3 regions of the Paraburkholderia lebeckiae genome follow, and region 2 is predicted to be linked to each of the others. Evidence: predicted binding sites of a transcription regulator. Region 2 holds the regulator's gene; each other region holds the start of a gene.
The links. Region 2 encodes FNR, which switches genes on or off when oxygen is low (the NO sensors DNR and NnrR bind a similar motif). Its sites were predicted from a motif close to TTGATNNNNATCAA; they were not measured.

Region 1 (6,641 bases), on a different contig from region 2:
CGAGTAAGCCCCTTCGCTTTCCGTCACGTCGATCTTCATCGACGCGAGTTCGGTGTCCTGGGTCGTCAGCATCGACCGCATCGGCCGGAAGAAACCTTGGAACAGCTCCGACACAGGGTCCAGCGAAAGGGGATCAAAACGCGTCAGATTGCTCATTGCACTCTCCTTGATAAGCAGGCCGCGAGCGGGCCCAGTCGACCGGGCCGAGCCAGGCTCACCCTGTCTTCAGCGTAACCGGGCGCGACGACGCGTCGTTGATCCACGTCAAGCGTACCCGCCCGACCAGTCACGCGCAAAACCTGAAAAACCCGCTATGCAGCAGCACGGGCCTGGCGCCGACCTCGTCGAGCAGACGCCGGGCGGCCTGTTCGATCTGGGAACGGTGCGCGAGGAACGCCTGGAGCAGATCGTCTTCCCGCAGCGAGCGCGCGCCGAAATGGTCTTCGAGCGCCTCGGCCGTGATCGCGCACTGCACGGGCCGATCGTCGACGAGCGCCGGAAACGCCAGCACCAGATCGCGGGCGCAGTATTCGGGCATGCAGGATGGAAAGGAAATGTGCATGGTGACGCCCCCACGGGCATGAAGTGCCGCATCGGCGGATGCGAGGTAGCGGACCCGCCGCGACGTCTCCAGCTTAATCTCGCAATCCACGGCGGATTTGACGTACGTCAAGGCGGGGTCCCGCACGGTCCGCGGTGGCCCCGTTTGCCGCGGCCCTGTGAGCGCGAATGGTCATTCGTCCGAGCGCGTCACGGAACCCGCAGCGGCGTCGCTGCGTCGCGCGGCGGCGTCGATCGTCTGCCGCAACGCCTTCAGTTCAGCGTGCAGGCGCACGATTTCATCGTTCAGATGCTTGATATCCCGATGCATCTCGCGCCGCAACGCCCTCTCTTCCTTGCCGATGAATGCCGCGGCGATGCTCGCGAAGACCAGCGACAACATGCCGTAGCCGAGCAGCACGACAAATGCCGCGAACACGCGCGACGCGGGCGTCGTCGGCGCGATGTCGCCATAGCCCACGGTCGCGCTGCTTTCGAACGCAAGCCACAGCCCTTCGGAGTACGAGTGCACGTGCGGTTCGAGCCAGTAAAATCCGGCGCCGGCCATCGCGAGCACGAGCGCGCCGGCGAGCAGCAGCCACATCAATCGGTTCGGCGTGACGAATTCGCGCAGCGACAGCACGATGCGCAACGCGACGACACCCATGAACGACAGCCGCAGCAGCCATTCGACGGGCTGCCACGGCGGCGTTCCGAAACCGGTGCTGAGCGCCGCGCCCAACGCGATGAGCAGGTCGAGCCAGTTGTTCGCGAGCAGCGTCTTCGGCCGTCTGCTCAGATGGGCCAGCCAGGTGAACGACAACGCGAAGCCGGCGAACATGCCGACGTATAGTGTCCGCGACAGGCTCAGTGCCAGCGGGGTGGGCACTGTCAGTTCGACGTAGAACGCGGGGATCGCACAAAAGCTCAGCGCGCACAGCCCCCAGCGCAGCTGGCGCCATGCCCGCACGGCGCGCGGACCGTCGTGCGCGCTGGCACCGCCCAATCCGTAGCCGCCGAGCCCGTGGTCGATCATGTGGTCCGTCATCGCGCGAATGGCTTCCGGCCTGTCGGTTTTCGCGCAATACCGTCTTGGTGCCGCAAACGCACCGAGGCCGCGCGATCATCGTTGCAGGCTAACCGACCCGCGCCTGTCAGCCTTGATGCAGATCAGTGCTTGTGCAAAAGGCGAGTGCGATCAGCGCTGTCAGAGCGGGTGCAGCACCGTTTGCGCGACGCCGGCCGCCACACACAGCACGACGACCGCAAGCGGGGGCGCCTTCCAGCGCAGCAACAGCAAAAAGCCGATGCACGCCACGGCGAAATCCGTCGCCGACAGGACCGCGCTCGTCCACACCGGCGAATAAAGCGCGGCGGCCAGCAGGCCGACCACCGCGGCATTGACGCCGGCAAGCGCCGCCGCCATCGCCGCACGCGCGCGCAGCGCCTGCCACCACGGCAATGCGGCGAGAACGAGCAGCAGACCCGGCAGAAAGATGCCCACTGTCGCCAGCAGTGCGCCGCTCCAGTGTCTGGGTGGCAGCGCCATCATCCAGCCGAGAAACGCCGCGAACGTGAACAGCGGTCCGGGTACGGCCTGGGCCGCGCCATAGCCGGCCAGGAAGTCGTTGGGCGCGACCCATCCGGTCGCGACGGTTGCACGCTGCAACAATGGCAGCACCACGTGGCCGCCTCCGAACACGAGCGCGCCGGAGCGATAGAACGCATCGAATACGCGGATGCCTTGCGAGGTCCCGCTTGCCGCCCATAGCGGCAACGCGAACAGCAATGCGCAGAAGAGCACTAGCGCGACGATGCTTGCCGTACGCGACACCTGAAAATCGCCGGCCCGCAGAGAAATGGCGCGTGGCGCTTGCACCGCCGTGGTCCGGCACAGCGCGACACCGAGCACGGCGCCGGCGCCGATCACGATCAGTTGGGCGTAGACGGTGCCAAGCACACTGAGCAATCCAAGCGATGCGAGCGCGATTGCCGCGCGGCGGCGATCCGGACACAGACGCCGCGCCATGTCCCAGACAGCCTGCGCGACGACGGCCACCGCGACGAGCTTCAGGCCGTGAATCACGCCCGTGCCGAGCGCGCCGCCCAAGTCCGGCGCGATCGCGGCAAAGGCCAGCATCACGAGTACCGACGGCAGCGTGAAGCCGCACCAGGCGGCTAGCCCCCCACCCCACCCGGCCCGCAGCAGCCCGATCGAAAACCCCGCCTGGCTGCTCGCGGGTCCCGGCAGAAATTGGCACAGGCCGATCAGGTCGGTGAAGGCTTCATCGTCGAGCCAGCGGCGCCGCTCGACGAACTCGCGCCGGAAGTAGCCGATGTGAGCGATCGGGCCGCCGAAACTGGTCAGCCCGAGCTTCAGAAAGACGATGAAAACCTCGATCACGCGCGTGAGCCGTGAGCGGCGCGGCGACGACAAATCAGTATCCATGGATGTGCGGGTTCGAGCGATGCCGGTTTCGAGAGCCGGGCTTCGTGATTGACGACGCACAGTATAGAGGCCTACGGCGCGACCACGCGCCGCACCCGCGATTGATCGTATGCGATCCATCATTGGCGTCTCTCAGAGGGCATTCATTTGAGAAGCGCCGTGCTCGAACGACAGAGGATTCTAATCGTGCTTGTGTTTGCTAAACGAGTAAGGATGAACCAGCACAAGGTTCCCGGCTGACGGTAAGATCGCGACCGGAGTTGTTCGGCGTTTTACTTCATCGAGATCGGCGTCTGTCTGAACGACCGGCACGCGACGCCCACCCCATACTTGCGCGCAAACTGGCCGGGGGTCGTCAGGATGCGGTGTGTCCCAAGCGATCTCCAGGGATTCGCCGGACGGGAATTCGAGAATGAGTGAATCCGCAGCAAGAGGCAGCAACTGACCTGACGCATCCTGGATATACGCCTTGATCTGTTTCGGTTCGGTCATATTTTCCTCCGGTAGGTGTGGTGACGATAAAGATCAGCGATGCTCATCGGGCCTCTTCCATGGGTAGCAACGCGTCGTAGTCGTCGACGCTTTTCGCCGAAGGCAGACGCTGAAATAGCCAGGTGAGATAGCGATAGGGATCGATGCCGTTGACCTTGCAGGTCTCGACCAACGAATAGAGATTGGCGCTCGCATCAAGGTGCAGACCTCTTCGTGCTCGCGTTGAAGCGAATCGTACGCCTCGCGTATCGCGAGAAACGCATTGAGTTCGTCGGCGGTGATGGCGACCTTGATCGGCATGCCGGTTGGACAGGCATGCCGATCACGTATTCAACTGACGCGACGATATACGCGACGCACCAGGATTCCGGCACACGCGCGAGCACCTCGGTCACGTCGCCGAAGTCGGAGATGATGGCCGCGCGCGAACTGGGCGCGCGGCGGAACCAGAGTGGCTCGTCGGCTGCTTCGACGTGAAGCGCCGCGACCGGAAACAGTAGAAGCCCGTTGTCCATGGAGAGTGAGTGGCGTCGGATTGCTCAACCTGATCGGCTCGGATGATCGCCCAAAAACCGAAGACATCGCTATTTCACGGCATACGGTTTGCCGATATTGGAGGTTGCGGGGACGCATGCGCCGCGAGCAGCTGCCGATGGCGTGCTTCGGTGGCATCGTCGGCGGGGAACATGCATTCGATGCGCAACTCCTGCGCGGCCACGTTTTGCGGTGTACCCACGGTCGTGACCATCGAGAAATAGCGCAGCACCACGCCTTCGCTGATGAAGCCGAGCGGAACCATCGGCAGCGTCGCGGGTGTCGCGAAAGAGCCATGATGCGTCTTCCAGTCGCGCGGCACGTCGGGATACGCAAGCAGTTCATCGAGTAGACGCTTCGTGTTGGCGCCGATTACATGACCGACCGACTCGCGATACACGCGTTGCAGCAGACTTCGCGCGACCTCCTGCCAATCGGCGACGAACGGACGCATGCCGCGCGGATCGAAAATCAGATGCAGCATGTTGCGCGGGCCTTCGCGCGCGTTCATGTCGATGAAGCAGTTGAAGAAGCGCGGGGCCGCGTCGTTGGTCATCAGCACGTTCCAGTCGCGGTCCATCACGAGCGCCGGAAACGGCTCATGCTGACGCACGACCCGTTCGAGCGCGCGAACCACGCCGTGCATTTCCTGCGCATTCCACGGTGCTTCCGAATAGATCGGTGCATAACCCGCGGCAAGCAGCAGCGCATTGCGCTCGCGCAGCGGCACGTCGAGGGTCTGCGCAAGCGTCAGCAGCGTGTCGCGGCCCGGCACGCTGCGCCCGCTTTCGATGAAGCTGATCTGCCGCTGCGAGATGCCGGCCTCGAGCGACAGATCGAGCTGACTCACGCCACGCACGTCACGCCAATAGCGCAACAGACTGCCGAGATCGCCCGGCTGCACTTTCGGATCGTGACTCGTGACGTTCATCGTGTCGCCCTCCTGTTGATGCCTGAACGGGATCGCTTCAGCGCGCGGGCGCGTGCCACGCGAATTCGGCGAACTGCGTTTCGAGCGGCGGCTCGGTCACGCTGCCGGTGTAGTTCGTGATCGTCGAGGCGGCGACCACCGCAACCACCTCGAGAATCTGCTCCGCGCTGAAACCTGCCGCGAGGAAGCGTTGCCGGTCCTCATCGGCGAGGCGGCCGCGTTCTTCGATCAGCGTGCGCGCGAGCGTCGACAGCGCCGCGAGCCTCGTGTCGTCGGGCACGCCGCCGTGGCGGATCGCCTCGACATCGGCGCGACGCAGGCCCGCGTTCAAGCCGAGCGCGGTATGAAACGCCACCGCCCATTCGCTCGCGTTCGTCACGGCGTTGGTGAGCAGCAGCGTCTGGATCTCCGGTTCCGTCAGACTGCTCGCATGCACGCGCTCGAACAGGCCGATGAAGCCGTTGATCAGCACCGGTGAAGCCGCCATCTTGGCCGCGATGTTCGGAATCAGGCCGAACGCCTGTTGCAGTTTTTGCAGCACGGCTTTCGATTGCTCGGGAGCGGACTCGATCGTGTGAACGGGATAGCTGGACATGGTATCTCCTTGACGTGTGCGCCATCGGATCGGCGGCGCGGTAGTCGAAGAGTAGAGGCAGCCGCGCGGCGCGCCAATTACATCGGATGTCATCGCCATCGGCCATGCGGCGGCGGCTTCTTTCTGGCGAGCCGCCCTGAACGCGGACTATGATGTTGGAGTTCGTTCCCCTCTTGTCCCGTTCGTCACTGGAAAGGAAGAACATCATGGCCACGATGAAAGCAGTCGAAGTGAAGCAGGCCGGCGGCCCGCTCGAACTGGTTGAACGCGAAGTGCCCGAGGCGGACGCGGGTCACGTGCGTATCAGGATTCAGGCTTGCGGCATCTGCCATAGCGATGCGATGACCAAGGAAGGCCTGTGGCCGGGCCTGGCCTATCCGCGTGTGCCCGGTCACGAGATCGCGGGCGTGATCGATTCGGTCGGTGCGGGTGCCGAGGGCTGGCAGGTCGGGCAGCGTGTCGGGGTCGGCTGGCACGGCGGGCATTGCGGCAAATGCGAACACTGCCGCCAGGGCGACTTCGTGCTGTGCAAGTTCGCCCTCATCCCCGGCATCAGCTACGACGGCGGCTACGCCGAATACATGGTGGCCCCGGTCGAAGCCCTGGCGCGCATTCCCGACGATCTCTCCGATGTCGATGCCGCGCCGCTGCTCTGCGCGGGCATCACGACGTTCAACGCGATACGCAATAGCGGCGCGCGCGCCGGTGAGGTGGTCGCGATTCTCGGAATCGGCGGCCTCGGTCATCTCGGCGTGCAGTTCGCGCGCAAGATGGGCTTTCGCACGGTGGCGATCGCGCGCGGTCAGGACAAGGCCCCGCTCGCGCAGCAACTGGGCGCGCATCACTACATCGACAGCAAAACGGAAAACGTCGCCGAGAAGCTGCAGGCACTGGGCGGCGCGAAGCTGATACTGGCCACGGTGACGAGCGGCAAGGCAATGACCGCGACGCTCGGCGGTCTCGGCCTGAACGGCAAGCTGGTGATGGTCGGCGTTTCCGAAGAGCCGGTCGAAGTGCCGATCGTGCAGTTCATCATGGGACGCAACTCGGTGCAAGGCTGGCCCTCCGGCACCTCGGCCGATTCGCAGGACACGCTCGCG
Region 2 (6,641 bases):
CGCCGCACACCGGCTCGGCCGGTTCGAGATGCACGCTCGAGCGCACGTTGTAGCGTTTCGTGAAGTCTTCGGCCAGCCAGTCGAGCGCGGCGGCGAGCCCGAGGTCGTCGAGCAGCGGGGGCCGCAGATCGGCGGCGATACGCCGCAGCGAAGCGGCCATCCAGTCGATCTGCTTTTGCAGTTCATGCGTCTGCGCGGCCAGCGGCTCGGTGTCGGCCTGGCTTTTCAGCTTCGCTTCGAGCAGCGCGACGCTCATTTTCAGCGCGGTCAGTCGTTGGCCGAGATCGTCGTGCAGTTCGCGCGCAATACGTTTCTGCTCGTTTTCGCGGGCGATCTGCACGTGCGTGGATACCTGATTCGCGCGTTCGAGTTCCGCGAGGCGCATACGTTCGGTCAGGTCGCGCGTGATCTTGGCGAAGCCGAGCAGCGCGCCCGACGCGTCGTGCACTGCGGAAACGACCACGTTGGCCCAGAAACGCGAGCCGTCGCGACGTACGCGCCAGGCCTCGTCCTCGGCGCGGCCTACGGCTGCGGCGGTTTCCAGTTCGCGAGCGGGCTTGCCGGCCGCGATGTCTTCCGGGGTATAGAACTTCGAGAAATGCTGGCCGATGATTTCTTCGGGCGTGTAGCCCTTGATGCGCTGTGCGCCGGAATTCCAGCTGGTCACGCGGCCGGACACGTCGAGCATGAAGATCGCATAGTCCTGAACCGCTTCGATCAACATGAAATAGCGATCCTCGACGGGCACGTCCGACACGGACGCCGCACCGGTGAAGCAGGAAGACTCGCCGCTCGACAGACCCATCGCTCCTCCGGGCGGTCACGCAAGGCCGCGCACCGCGATGCACCGAGTTATATCAGTTCGGGAGCGCTTGTTCCACCCGGCATGTCCCGCGAACGAACGTGAGGCGAGCGTCGCGTCGGCGTTCAAACCCGAGCCAGTCCTTCCGCGTCTTCGATGCGGATCGTTTTGCCGTTCGCTTTGACGAGGCGCTCGCGCTGGAACTTCGAGAACATCCGGCTCACCGTTTCGAGCTTCATGCCCAGAAAGCAGCCGATTTCCTCGCGGGTCATGCGCAAATGAAACTCCGCCGCGGAAAAGCCGCGCGCCTTGAAGCGCTTCGACAGATTCAGCAGAAACGTCGCGACGCGCTGTTCGGCGGTCATCGTGCCGAGCAGCATCATCTGGCTCGATTCGCGCACGATCTCGCTGCTCATCATCTGATAGATGTGATGCTGCATCGGCTTCATCTCGCGACAGATCGCCTCGAGCTGCGCGAACGGAATGATGCACGCGACGCTGTCTTCGAGCGCGATCGCATCGCAATTCTGCTTGCCCGCGCCGATGCCGTCGAGGCCGAGCGAGTCGCCGGCAATCTGGAAGCCAGTCACGTGCTCGCGGCCGTCGCGATGCATGACCACGGTCTTGAACGACCCGGCGCGGATCGCGTAGATGCTTTGAAACGCATCGCCCGCGCGATACAGCGCATCACCGCGTTTGATCGAGCGCGTCGAGCAGATCAACGTGTCGAGTCGGCTCAGTTCGTCGGATGTCAGCTCGGGCGGCATGCAGATCGCGCGCATCGCGCAGGTCGAGCAGCGCGGCGCGGCGTGGCGTGCCGCCGCGGTGCGTGGCACGACGTGGATCGGTACGACGTGCGAAGTGCGGGGCGCGTCGTGGCGGGGTTCACAGACTGCGGCAACTTGCATGATCGGCTCCTGGCGGTCAGACCGGATGCGCACGACGCGCATACGCAATCGCTTCGATGGCACGGCAGGCGAGTTCGAACTCCGAGGTCTTGTCGAAGAAGAAGTCGGCGCCCGCCGCTTCGCACGCTCGGCGAAACGCCGTCGCGCAATGATTGGTCAACACGATGCTGACGATGGACGGCCGCACCCGCGACAGCGCCGCGAGCAGCAGCAGATTGGTCTTGCCCGAGAAGCACGGGTCCAGCACCGCGACATCGGCGCGACTCGCGACGATGTCGTCGAACGCGTGCTCGACGCCGGCGGACTCGCCGGCGATTTCGATGCCGGGAATCAGCGCGATCAGGCGAGCAAGCCGGCGCCGGACCTCGGTCGCATCGTCGACGAGGAAGACTCTCGATAAGGTGGCTGGCGGGGCGGTGTCCATACCGACCAGTATTGGCGACCTCATCTCAGAAATATATCGGCGGGGATTTAAGCGGCGCTAGGAGTTCGGGTAATGTTGTAGGAATATTCCTAGTGCATGGCTGGCGATGGGGTATGTAGCCGAGTGCGAGTACACGGCCACTTTCGACGTGACGGCTTCGAAGGTCGCAGGCATGCAGTTGATTAAGTAATCACGGAACAAGCCGATAAAGACCCATTGACCTGCGTCAAGCCGCGCGACGGCACCGCTTCGGTTCATGCCAGCGCTTTCACAGGGAGTCCAACATGTATGCACGAATTCTGGTTGCGCTCGACGACAGTCCCAGCGCGCAGCGCGCCTTTGCCGAGGCGCTGAAGCTCGCGAAGCTGACAGGCGCCACGCTCGAAGCCTGCTGCGTAGTAGGGCACGGCAAGTGGTCGGACAATGCCGATGTGGCTTTCGAGCCGGAACCGGCGGGCGCGGCGCAAGAATTCGCCAGCCGCGCGCTCGATGCGCCGCGCGAGCTGATGCGCGAGGCGCAGGTGCCCGGCGGCGTGCGGGTGATCGACGCGTACGCCGAAAGCGTGTCCGCGGTGCTCGCGCGCGTCGCCGACGAAATCGAAGCCGATCTGATCGTAATGGGCACGCACGGCCGCCACGGCGTGCAGCGCTTTCTGCTCGGCAGCGTCGCGGAGTCGCTCGTGCGTGCGACCGACAAGCCGGTGCTGATCGTGCGGCATGACGAACACGGGCACGCGCGTCCCTGAAGCGCCGCGTCGCGGAGCCGTGGCGCGATCGCGTGGGAGCGGCCGCGCAGCAGCCCGGTTTTCGCGGCTCAGGTGAGTTCGTTTTCGGCGCAGGCCGGGACTGACTGATCGCGCGTCGCGCCGTTCGCGTGCGCGGGAACCATCAGCACCGGGCAGCTGGCGCTGCGCAGCACGCGCTCGGCGACGCTGCCGAGCATCAGTCGTTGAACACCACGGCGGCCGTGCGTGCCCATCACGATCGCGTCGGCGTGCCATTCGAGCGCCGCCTCGACGATGCGATGCGCGACGTCTTCGCCGGTGATCGCGGCTTCGACGCTGCGGGCCGTGCCTTTGATCCCGCGCGCGGTCATCCGGCTCTGGGCATCGGCCGCGATCCGCTTGCCTTCGTCGATGAAGGCGTCCTGGATCACGCAAGGGTCGAAGCCGGGCGCGTCGTAGGCGATGACGGGCACGTCGATCACGTACAGCGGCTGCAGCTCGGCGCCCGATTCGGCGGCAAGGGTCAGCGCGGCGTCGAACGCACGGGAGGCGGTGTCGCTGCCATCGAGCGCGACGAGCAGGCGGTGAAACATGGCGGACTCCTTTAAGCGCGCACTTCAGTGCGACAACAGCACCGGCACGGTCATCGACTCGAGCATCGTGCGCGTCGCGCCGCCCAGTACGACTTCGTGCAGACGCGAATGCGCGTAGGCGCCCATCACGATCATGTCGCAGCCGAGGTCGGCCGCCTGCGACAGCAGCGCGTCGCCGACCGGCGTGTCGTCTGCGACGCTCAGTTCGCGCACGTCGATCTTGACGCCGTGGCGCGCGACGGTGAGTGCGATGTCGTCGCCCGGAACCGTGTCGCGCGGCGGACGATCGGCCGACGAATGAACCGTCAGCAGTGTCACTTTGGCCGCGTGCGCGAGGAACGGCAGTGCGTCGTGGATCGCGCGGGTGGCTTCGCGGCTGCCGTCCCACGCGACCAGCACGTGGCGGCCGGGTGCCGCGAAGGTGCCGCCCGACGGCACCAGCAGCACCGGCCGCCCGACCGACAGCACGACGTGCTCGACGAACTGTTCGGCGACGAACGCCTCGGGATCGGTCGGGTCGGTCTGCCCGAGCACGATCAGATCGGCGAGACGCGCATAGGGCGGCACCACGTCGTTCGCGTAGCCGTTCGCGGCGATCCAATGACCGTCGACGTTCGCGCGCGCGAGTTCCGCACGAAACAGCCGCTCGAGCGCGCTGGCACGCTCGTGCCGCAGGCGCTCGTGCTCCGCGTAGTAGTCGGCGGTGCCGGCCATCACGAAGAACGCGTGCCGCGGTGGCACGTACGTCGAGAACAGGCCGGTCAGCGTCGCATGAAAGCGGTGTGCGAGCTGCAATGCGATTTCGAGGCGCGGATGTGCACGAACGCTCGTATCGAGGTGAACGAGAATGCTTTTGTAGCTCATTGCCGAAGCTCCGTGACAGAACGTGGGGAAACGGGCGCAAGCAGGCTCGAGCCCGTCGTCAAATGGAGTCTATGAGCCCGGCGGCCGCGGCTGTTGATGCAGATCAAGCGCGGGCCGCCGCGCGCTCGATACAGTGGCAGGCGCGCTCGACGGTTTGCAACCGCGCCTGGCAATCCTATGCTGTGCTCTGGAGGGCAGCGATCATGATTTCCGAATCCGATGCGCCGCTCGGGCGCCCCGCTTCACCATGGACCTCGACGGCATCCGGACCGCCCGAAGGCTGGCTCGACTACGCGGCGGCGTATCAGACCGCACAGGGCGCGGCACACGAGTACGCCGAGCGGTGCCTCGCCGACTGGAGCAAGTCGATCGCTGTCGCCGCGCAGCGCGAGGCGGACCGGTTCGACGAGGCCAACCGCGCTTGCGCCGCCTGGTATGCGTGGTGGCAGGCGGCGTACGGCGTCGCGCCAGGCGTCGCGCCGCTCGCGGGCGGCCTGAGCGCTTGGTGGTGGAGCTCGCAGAACGCGCTGCCGTTCGCGGGCGTCGTTTAGCCGCGCGAGCCGGCAAAGCCGGCGCGCGCACCGTCAATGGCAGACACGGCAAGGAGGAGTTCAGATGGGAACGGATCGCGTGGCATTGGTCACAGGCGGGATGGGCGGTTTGGGCGCGGCGGTCAGCCGGGCGCTTCATGACGCGGGCATGACGGTCGCGGTGACGCACTCGACGCGCAACGATCACGTGTCGACATGGCTGCAGCACGAGCGCGACACGGGGCGCGACTTTCACGCTTACGAAGCCGACATCGCCGACTTCGATTCATGCGCGCGCTGCGCGCAACGCGTGCTGACCGAACTGGGCGTGGTCGACGTGCTGATCAACAACGCGGGCATCACGCACGACACGAGCTTCGCGAAGATGAGCAAGGAGCACTGGGATGCCGTGCTGCGCACCGATCTCGATGGCCTGTTCAACATGAGCAAGCCGCTCTTGCCCGGCATGCTCGAGCGGCGCCACGGCCGCATCGTCAACGTGGGGTCGGTCAACGGTTCGCGCGGCGCCTACGGGCAAACCAATTATTCAGCGGCCAAAGCGGGCGTGCACGGCTTCACGAAAGCACTTGCGCTCGAAACCGCGAAGCACGGCGTCACGGTGAACACGGTGTCGCCCGGTTATCTCGCGACCGCGATGGTCGAAGCGGTGCCGCGCGAGGTCCTCGACACGAAGATCCTGCCGCAGATTCCGGTCGGCCGGCTGGGACGTCCGGACGAGGTGGCGGCGTTGATCGCGTTTCTATGCTCAGAGGAGGCGGCTTTTATCACCGGTGCGGACATTGCGATTAACGGGGGTATGCATATGCAGTGAGGGTGCTCGCCTTCACCGCGCTTGATCCACGTCAATGACCGCCTTTCTGGCAAGAACAAGATAAGCCCCATAGCAAGCGCCTGGACCCTGAGTCTGCGCGAAACAGGTTCGATCGACACTCGCAAGGGGAGGCGAAGATGGGCATCGACATGCAGATCGTCTACCTTGGCTTTGCGGGTGCGGCTCCGCTCGAAGCGGAAGCAGGTGCGCAACTGGTCCGTCTCGCGCGGTTTGGCGCGCTCGTGTCGCACTGCCATCTCGCCATCGAGGCGTTGCGTCCGGGATCGGCGCATCCGCGGTATGACGTGAGGCTGGATCTGGTCACGCCCGCGCACGAGCTCAAGCCCGTCGCGCACTGCGCTGACGACGACGCCAAAGCGGCGATCCGTCGCGCGTTCGATATGGCGGAGATGACCCTCGAAACAGCGATCGGCACCGAGCGTGGGAACTGACGAACTTGCATCGTGACGTGACGCTCGACGATCGCCAGATGCGGACTGCTGACGTTTACCCGGCCACCTCACGCCGATCTGCGGTTCGCCGAACCCCTGGCCGCGCGGCGCGGCCGGCAAACCTTCAACGCGGCGTGCTCGACATCGCGCCAGAATTCGCAGAGCCCCGGATGAACCGCATCGCGCCAACGCGACCCGATGAACAGGTCGTAGTGATTGCACTGCTCGATGGTGAGCTGCCGCGCGGGTGGCCTCGGCGATGCATCGCACAGCGCATGCGCGCAATGCGTTTGCCCCGCGCCCGTGATCTCGTCGCTGTCACCCTCGATCGTGCACAGCGGGGTATCGCGCAGCGCGGCGATTCGTACCCGGCGCCCGGCGACCGACCACAGATCGCGCGGCAACAGATGTTCGTGAAACACCACACGAAGCATGTCGAGGAAGTAGCACTCCGCCATGTCGAGCACCGCGGCATATTCGTTTGCCGAGCGCAGCGCCTGCCGCGCACCGG
Region 3 (6,641 bases), on a different contig from region 2:
ATTCCGTTTCTCATCGAGAAGCCTTGCGGACTTAATCTCCGGGAGGTCCGCCGGGTCCGGCAGCTCGCCGAGAAGCACGGCGTTTACATCAGTGTTCCCTTCATCATGCGCGTGAGCGATCTGGCTGCCCGTCTTTCCCCCGCAGAGGGATTTACGCCGGAGGGATACCAGCATCTCTCGTTCAGGTTCATCGTTGGCCCCGTAGCTCGATATGAGCGCGGCGGGTGCAGTTGGATGCTCGATAAACGGCATGCAGGTGGAGGGTGCACGTTAAATGTCGGCGTTCATTTCATCGACCTGATCTCGACCCTGACAAACAACCCGATCACCCACGTCTCGGCGCAGATGCGAACGTATCGGCCTGATGTGACCGTCGAAGAGCAAGCCGTGTTCACCTGCCGGAACGCTGCGGGCCAAATCGGAGTAATTGAAACGGGTTATCTGTATCCATCGACAGCGGAAGATCAGCGAGACTTCGCGTTTTCCATCTCGCATACCTCCTCCTACGCCCGGGGTTATGCCGACCAGCTTTACATCAAAGCGCGGGACCAACAGCAGGGACGCACCGCGACGGTCGAATACAACACGGACGCGTTTTACTCGGTGTTCTTAAGGCGCAACTGGGCCGATCTGGCGAATGGTCGTCCTCCGGTTGCAGGTTTGCGGGAGGCCGAGCATGCGATCGCTGTCGTCGAGGCAGGATACCGTTCTGCAGCCAACGGCGGCGCACCGGAACCGGTCGAAAATGCGGTCTAAAACTGTTGCCGCCTAACGGCTCTACGCTACGCTTCGCGCATTCGTTTCCGCCGTTGCCATCGCTCAAGCTGACCCGGAAACAGTGTGTAAAGCGCATCGTCAACTTGATTAGGAGCGCATCCTACCGAAACTGTGTGACGGGTCACGTGTGCTGGTCGCTATGTCGGGATAGATATGTTTTGGCGAAAAAGGCGACTGACTTTTTATCGTCCCGTACGACGCGCCAGACAGAAACAGGAGCACAGCATTTTTTCGTCCAAGACAAGCAACGTTAGGTCATTCCCAAGCGTCTGTTAGTGACCAGACGCCTGCTGATTCAGCGCTGAAGCAAAAAACTCACGCCTCTGGCTGCGCGTTTATCACGCGCCGCGCGAGCGTCGAATAAGCGAGTGGTTCGAAACGATCGAGCCCGTCCTTGACGGCAGGAATGTCGTTATTTCTGGCTTCCTGCTCCATCTGTGCACACGCATTCGCCACCTCGGTCTCCTGAATCATCGCGAAGGAGCCGCGTAGCGAATGAAGATGGGCCAGCACCGTTTTTATATCGACCCGTTCAATGGCGACATACAGCGCCTCGAGCGATTCCTTCAGTGCCTGGCTCATCGCAGTATTTCGGACAGCCTGACGTGGGTTGCCAAGCGGTAACTCGCTTCAATTCCCCCGCACAAAGAAGGTTGACGGTTTTTCGAGCAGCGCGATGAAAGCGCAGGGTCGCTTCCTGTGTTCATTCTGTGGAAGGAGGACTGTCCGATGTTTTCTGCGCCGAAGTCACCATTCCATTATCCAACGCATATCGGAGCAGATCGACTTCTCGCTCAATACCGAGCTTTTCCATCGCGTTCATTTTCTGAGTACTGGTGGTCTTCTTGCTGCGACTCAGCCGTTCGGCAATTTCGTTTTCCGTCAGGCCCGATGCAAAAAGACGCACAACTTCGGATTCGCGCTGACTCAGGACGTCCGAGGAGCCCCTGCCCCGGCGGTTCCAGTCAATCGACTGGACGATCTCGTTGATGGTCGGCGAATAATATTTGCCGCCGTGATGGACGGCATGAACCGCGGGGATAAGGTGGGTGGCAGCGTCGGACTTGCTCACGATGCACGTTACACCTTGCGTCACGAGCGCACGTACTACTGCCGGGTTGTCCAGCATCGTCAGCACAACGATCTTGATGTCAGGATACCGGCGCTTTATAAACGAAAACAGAGCAATTCCATCACCGTATTCGTCCGCGGGCATCGCGTAATCGGATACGACAACGTCACATTGCGTGTTCGTGAGAAGCGCGATCAGTTCAGTCGAGTTGCTGGCTTTCCCTACCCGTTGGATCGTGCTCACATCTGCAAACTCATGTTCGATACCGATCAGCATCATGGGGTGGTCGTCAGCCAGTATGACCCGAATTTCGGAGGCGACCATATTGTCAATGTCATTGAAATAGGGCTGATCGCCCGCAAACAGTTTCGTGTAGCAGGAAAAACAGGTGTCGACCGGGTTGCTCCGCGCGTGAATGATGCGCCGGGGATGGTTGGGGGCCCATTGCCCCTCTTGCGCAGTCGACGCGATGGCGAGTGTCCCGGCCATTGCGACGACGAGACTGCCAACCAAGGTTTTGCGACGCGCGGCAATTGAAATCGCGAAGCGATCGCTGCATTCGCTGTGGCGCGCGAAGTAGTATTCTCGCAATGCACGCGGTCGACCGATCATCTGACTTGAGGAGCCGGGCCAATGGAAAGCATCGACGTACTTGTCGTGGCGGCATTCGCTTTTGTCGGCAGCCACTTTCTCCTGTCCCATCCGCTGCGGGCGGGTATGGTCCGGGCAATCGGCGAACGGGGTGCCATGGGCGTCTATTCGCTGATTGCGATACTGACGTTCGGCTGGATGGTCATGGCTTACGACAGGACGCCCGTCTCCGATCCGCTATGGCCGGCAGGCAACGTGCTGTGGGCGGTTGTGACCGTGCTCATGCTGATCGCGTCGATCCTTCTGATGGGCTCCCTGATCCGCAACCCGGCGTTGCCCACCGGCGGCCGGCCCACCGCGTTTCCCGACGCGGCGCGCGGCGTGTACGCAGTGACCCGTCATCCGATGATGTGGTCGTTCGCGCTTTGGGGACTGTGCCATATCGCCGTGTTCCCGGTCACCCGGAACATCGTGCTTGCCGGGGCGATCATCATCCTCGCGCTGGTCGGTGCCGCGCTACAGGACCGCAAGAAACGGCGGCTGCAACCCGATCTGTGGCCCGCATGGGAATCGAAGACGAGCTATCTGCCGTTCGCGGCGATCGCCGCCGGCCGCGGGCGGCTGGGCGGGTTCGGCATGCACGCGCTGGTGGGCGGCGTCGTTTTCTGGCTCGTCGCGACCTGGGCGCATATTCCGCTCTCCGGTTGGCCCGCGGGCATCTGGCGCTGGCTCTAGCCGGCAGATTCCACGAGATCTGTTCTCGTGGCGCAAGACTCTTTGTGCACGGTGTGTGTTCGAATTCGCGGCGGATGCGCCTACAGTGCCCTCCATCGGTCCATCGATTCGAACGGCCAGCAGGCCAGATCAATCACACCGTGAGACAAACCATGAGCACTTCCAAAGTCGTGCAGCACCTCCTCGCCCACCGCCACCGCCGCCGTCACGCCTGGCAGTCCGCGCGGCGCGGAGCGCTCGTCGGCTGCGAGCAGGTCCGCCTCCTCCAGATCCGCGAGGATGCGCCGGCACGCCAGCGCATAGCGCTCGCCCGCCTCGCTGAGCCGGATCGTGCGCGTGGTGCCGTGTAGCAGCGGCGTGCCCGTATGCGTCTCCAGAAACGCGATGGCCCGGCTCACCGCCGCGGGCGAGCGGCCCAGCCGACGGCCTGCGCCTGCCAGACTGCCCTCGAAGCGCCAGCGTGGCTGCCTGTGGTTTTACGGCAAACGGAGGTGCAGTGCCGCATTCAACGCCGCGCCGCGTCGCCGTTGACATGCATGCAAGGCCGCTCGATCGTGTGACTGAACGTGGCGCTGGTTCGGCGCTTGCCCTATTCTTCAGAAATTGTTCAGCACATGCTGGTACGCTTCGCAGGCGCTAGCGGGCCGGGGGTACGTCAAATGTCGCCAGCACCGCGAGCTCACCGCGCCCCGTGGTGCCTGCACTCCGCGTGCCGGGCCAGCCGCAGCCTGCGTTTTTCGTGGCGTCTCAACGTTTCCATCCTGTTCGCTCGACCCGATGACCAACCTCAAACATTCATCCGCGACCGCGACAGCGACGCGAATCGCAGCCGGCGATGACCGCACGCAATACGACTCTTTCTCGATCCTGTTGCATTGGATCACGGTGATTCTGGTGTTGGCCCAATTTGGACTCGCCCAAACCTGGGGCTTTGCGCCTAAACCCACGCGTCACCTGATGATCGTTTCCCACATGTCGTTTGGAATATTGCTTTCGGCCGTGTTGATCGTGCGCATTGGGTGGCGTCTGATACCCGGACATCAAAGTCCCGTGTCTGCCGCGGGATGGGTCGAGCGGGCCGCGAAAGGCGTCCACTATGTTCTGTACGCGCTGCTGGTCGGCGAAGCGGTACTGGGTTTCGTACTGCGATGGTCCGGCAACGAATCGATGAGCTTTTTCGGGCTGCTGATCCCCTCTCCGTTCGCGCCCACCAGTAAGGCGACGCATCACGCCATTGGTGAGTCTCATGATTTTGTCGGCTGGGCCATCATCGTCATCGCGGCGGGACATGCCGCCGCCGCGCTGTTTCATCACTATGTGCTGCGCGACGACGTGCTCAAGCGCATGCTGTCGGGCAAAGCGGGCGACGCGTAAGCCGCTCACTTGCCCGCCCGGCGCTTGACCGATAACGAAACAATCGGCTTGCTCGCGCTGAAGCACACCCATTCGGGTGTGAAGGCGCGCGAGCGCTACGCGACCGATGACCCAGATCAAAAGCCCGGCGTTCACATCCGCTGAAATGGTCTCATGCGAGAATCCATCCGCGCGCAACGGAGCAACCATGAAGCTGACCTTTCTCGGTGCAAGCGAGACCGTCACGGGTTCGAAGTATCTGCTCGAAGAACCCGGCTTGCGCATCCTCGTCGATTGCGGGCTGTTTCAGGGCCTCAAAAACCTGCGGCTGCGCAACTGGGCTGCGCTGCCGGCGCCGGCCGACTCGATCGACGCGGTGATCCTGACTCACGCCCACCTCGACCACAGCGGCTATCTGCCGTTGCTCGCGCGACACGGCTTTCGCGGTCCCGTCTATTGCACGCCCGGCACCGCCGCGCTGTGCGAGATCATGCTGCCCGACAGCGCGAAGCTGCAGGAGGAAGAAGCCGATTTCGCGAATCGCCACGGGTTCTCGAAGCATCAGCCGGCGCTGCCGCTCTACACGCAGGACGACGCGCAGCGCGCGTTGCATCTGCTTGCGCCACGACGCTTTGACTCGCCCGTCGAGTTGCCGCACGGGCTGCGCTTCCGCTTCCTGCCGTCGGGGCACATCCTCGGGGCGGCGAGCGTCGTCATGTGCCGCAATCACAAGGTGCTGGCGTTTTCCGGCGACGTGGGCCGCCCCGAAGACCCGATCATGCGCGCGCCCGCGCCGCTCGCGCACGCCGATTACCTCGTCGTCGAGTCGACCTACGGCGAGCGCCTGCATCCGGACGCGAATCCGCGCGACGAACTCGAACGGATCTTCAGCCGGACCTTCGCCAAAGGCGGCGTGGTGGTGATGCCGTGCTTCGCGGTCGGGCGCGCGCAGGCAATCCTTTACTACATCGCGAAGTTGAGGGAGACCGGGCGCATGGCGCACGTGCCCGTCTATCTGGACAGTCCGATGGCGACCAGCGTGACGGAGGTGTATCGCAAGCATCTCGCCGAACATCGCTTGACGATCTCCGACGCGAATGCGATCGACAAGGCCGCGATCATGGTCAGAACCGTCGATCAGTCGAAGGCGATCGCGTCGCATAACGGACCGATGGTGATCATCGCGGGCAGCGGCATGGCGACCGGCGGGCGCGTGCTGCATCATCTGCGGCTGTATGCGTCCGATCCGCGCAATACGATCGCGCTGGTCGGCTACCAGGCGGCCGGCACGCGCGGCGCGGCGCTGGCGGCCCACGAGCCGTCGATCAAACTGTTCGGCGAATATGTGCGGGTGCGCGCGAACGTCGAATCGATCTCGTCGCTGTCGGCGCATGCCGATTACCACGAGTTGCTGACCTGGCTATCGAGTCTGACCGATGCGCCCGCCCACACGTTCGTCACGCATGGCGAGCCCGCCGCGGCCGAGGCGATGCGGCGGCACATCGTCGAGACGCTCGGCTGGTCCTGCGAGGTGCCCGTCTACGGGCAAAGCGTCGAACTCGGGCAGCTTTGAGCCCGTCATCCCGTGACGTAAGCGCATGCAACGGCCGGACGGGATCGTCGGTCGCGAGTGGGAGCGTGCCCGCTATCGTTCGACTGGGACACCGTTGGGTTCGCGTGGGACGCTCGCATCGACAACGAGATCGTCGACCACCGCGCAGACGCCAGGCGCGCTCCACGCGACGCCACGCGCGACCTTGCGTTCCGCGTAGGAGCCCACCTTGCCCGTCAGCGTGACGGTGCCGTCCTTCACGTCGACGCCAATGTGCCTGACTTCGCGCTCGGCGCGCCGCCGCATCGCCTCTTCAAGGTTCCTGCTGATCTCTTGCGACGCAACCTTGCGGCGCACCTCGATTGCATTGGTCAGGCCGCGGACGCCGCGCATCTGGCCGACCGCGCGCGCGACGACGTGGCGCTGGTAGGCCCGGTCGACCGTGCCCGTCAGCGTGACCCAGCCTTGTTCCACCTGGATCTTGACCGCATCGTTGGGCACGGCGACGCTCCAGTACAGAATCGCGTGGACCGCGCCCGCCACGTCCTCGTCGCTGTGTTG

Region 1: HDG39_RS04930 (potassium channel family protein) is a predicted target of FNR. The motif match lies at 1,701-1,714, and genes of this name have one in related genera.
Region 3: HDG39_RS04910 (MBL fold metallo-hydrolase RNA specificity domain-containing protein) is a predicted target of FNR. The motif match lies at 4,656-4,669, and genes of this name have one in related genera.

Annotation. Positions count from the first base shown of each region.
Region 1 is NZ_JACHDK010000002.1:358,418-365,058, forward strand. Features, by position in the region: gene HDG39_RS04920 (Hsp20/alpha crystallin family protein) at 1-156, opposite strand, end outside; gene HDG39_RS04925 (DUF1488 family protein) at 287-562, opposite strand; gene HDG39_RS04930 (potassium channel family protein) at 734-1,588, opposite strand; gene chrA (chromate efflux transporter) at 1,748-2,989, opposite strand; gene HDG39_RS04940 (hypothetical protein) at 3,170-3,481, opposite strand; partial or broken gene HDG39_RS04945 (transposase domain-containing protein) at 3,525-3,674, opposite strand; gene HDG39_RS04950 (hypothetical protein) at 3,704-3,958, shown strand; gene HDG39_RS04955 (helix-turn-helix domain-containing protein) at 4,071-4,946, opposite strand; gene HDG39_RS04960 (carboxymuconolactone decarboxylase family protein) at 4,984-5,541, opposite strand; gene HDG39_RS04965 (alcohol dehydrogenase) at 5,748-6,641, shown strand, end outside.
Region 2 is NZ_JACHDK010000004.1:214,283-220,923, forward strand. Features, by position in the region: gene HDG39_RS10145 (PAS domain-containing sensor histidine kinase) at 1-805, opposite strand, end outside; gene fnr (fumarate/nitrate reduction transcriptional regulator Fnr) at 928-1,710, opposite strand; gene HDG39_RS10155 (response regulator) at 1,727-2,134, opposite strand; gene HDG39_RS10160 (universal stress protein) at 2,419-2,880, shown strand; gene HDG39_RS10165 (universal stress protein) at 2,949-3,452, opposite strand; gene HDG39_RS10170 (universal stress protein) at 3,477-4,316, opposite strand; gene HDG39_RS10175 (polyketide synthase) at 4,520-4,867, shown strand; gene phbB (acetoacetyl-CoA reductase) at 4,932-5,678, shown strand; gene HDG39_RS10185 (hypothetical protein) at 5,816-6,130, shown strand; gene phaZ (polyhydroxyalkanoate depolymerase) at 6,199-6,641, opposite strand, start outside.
Region 3 is NZ_JACHDK010000002.1:351,224-357,864, forward strand. Features, by position in the region: gene HDG39_RS04880 (Gfo/Idh/MocA family protein) at 1-756, shown strand, start outside; gene HDG39_RS04885 (Hpt domain-containing protein) at 1,093-1,359, opposite strand; gene HDG39_RS04890 (response regulator) at 1,481-2,173, opposite strand; gene HDG39_RS04895 (NnrU family protein) at 2,483-3,175, shown strand; partial or broken gene HDG39_RS04900 (LysR family transcriptional regulator) at 3,349-3,615, opposite strand; gene HDG39_RS04905 (cytochrome b) at 3,779-4,549, shown strand; gene HDG39_RS04910 (MBL fold metallo-hydrolase RNA specificity domain-containing protein) at 4,737-6,101, shown strand; partial or broken gene HDG39_RS04915 (BON domain-containing protein) at 6,174-6,641, opposite strand, start outside.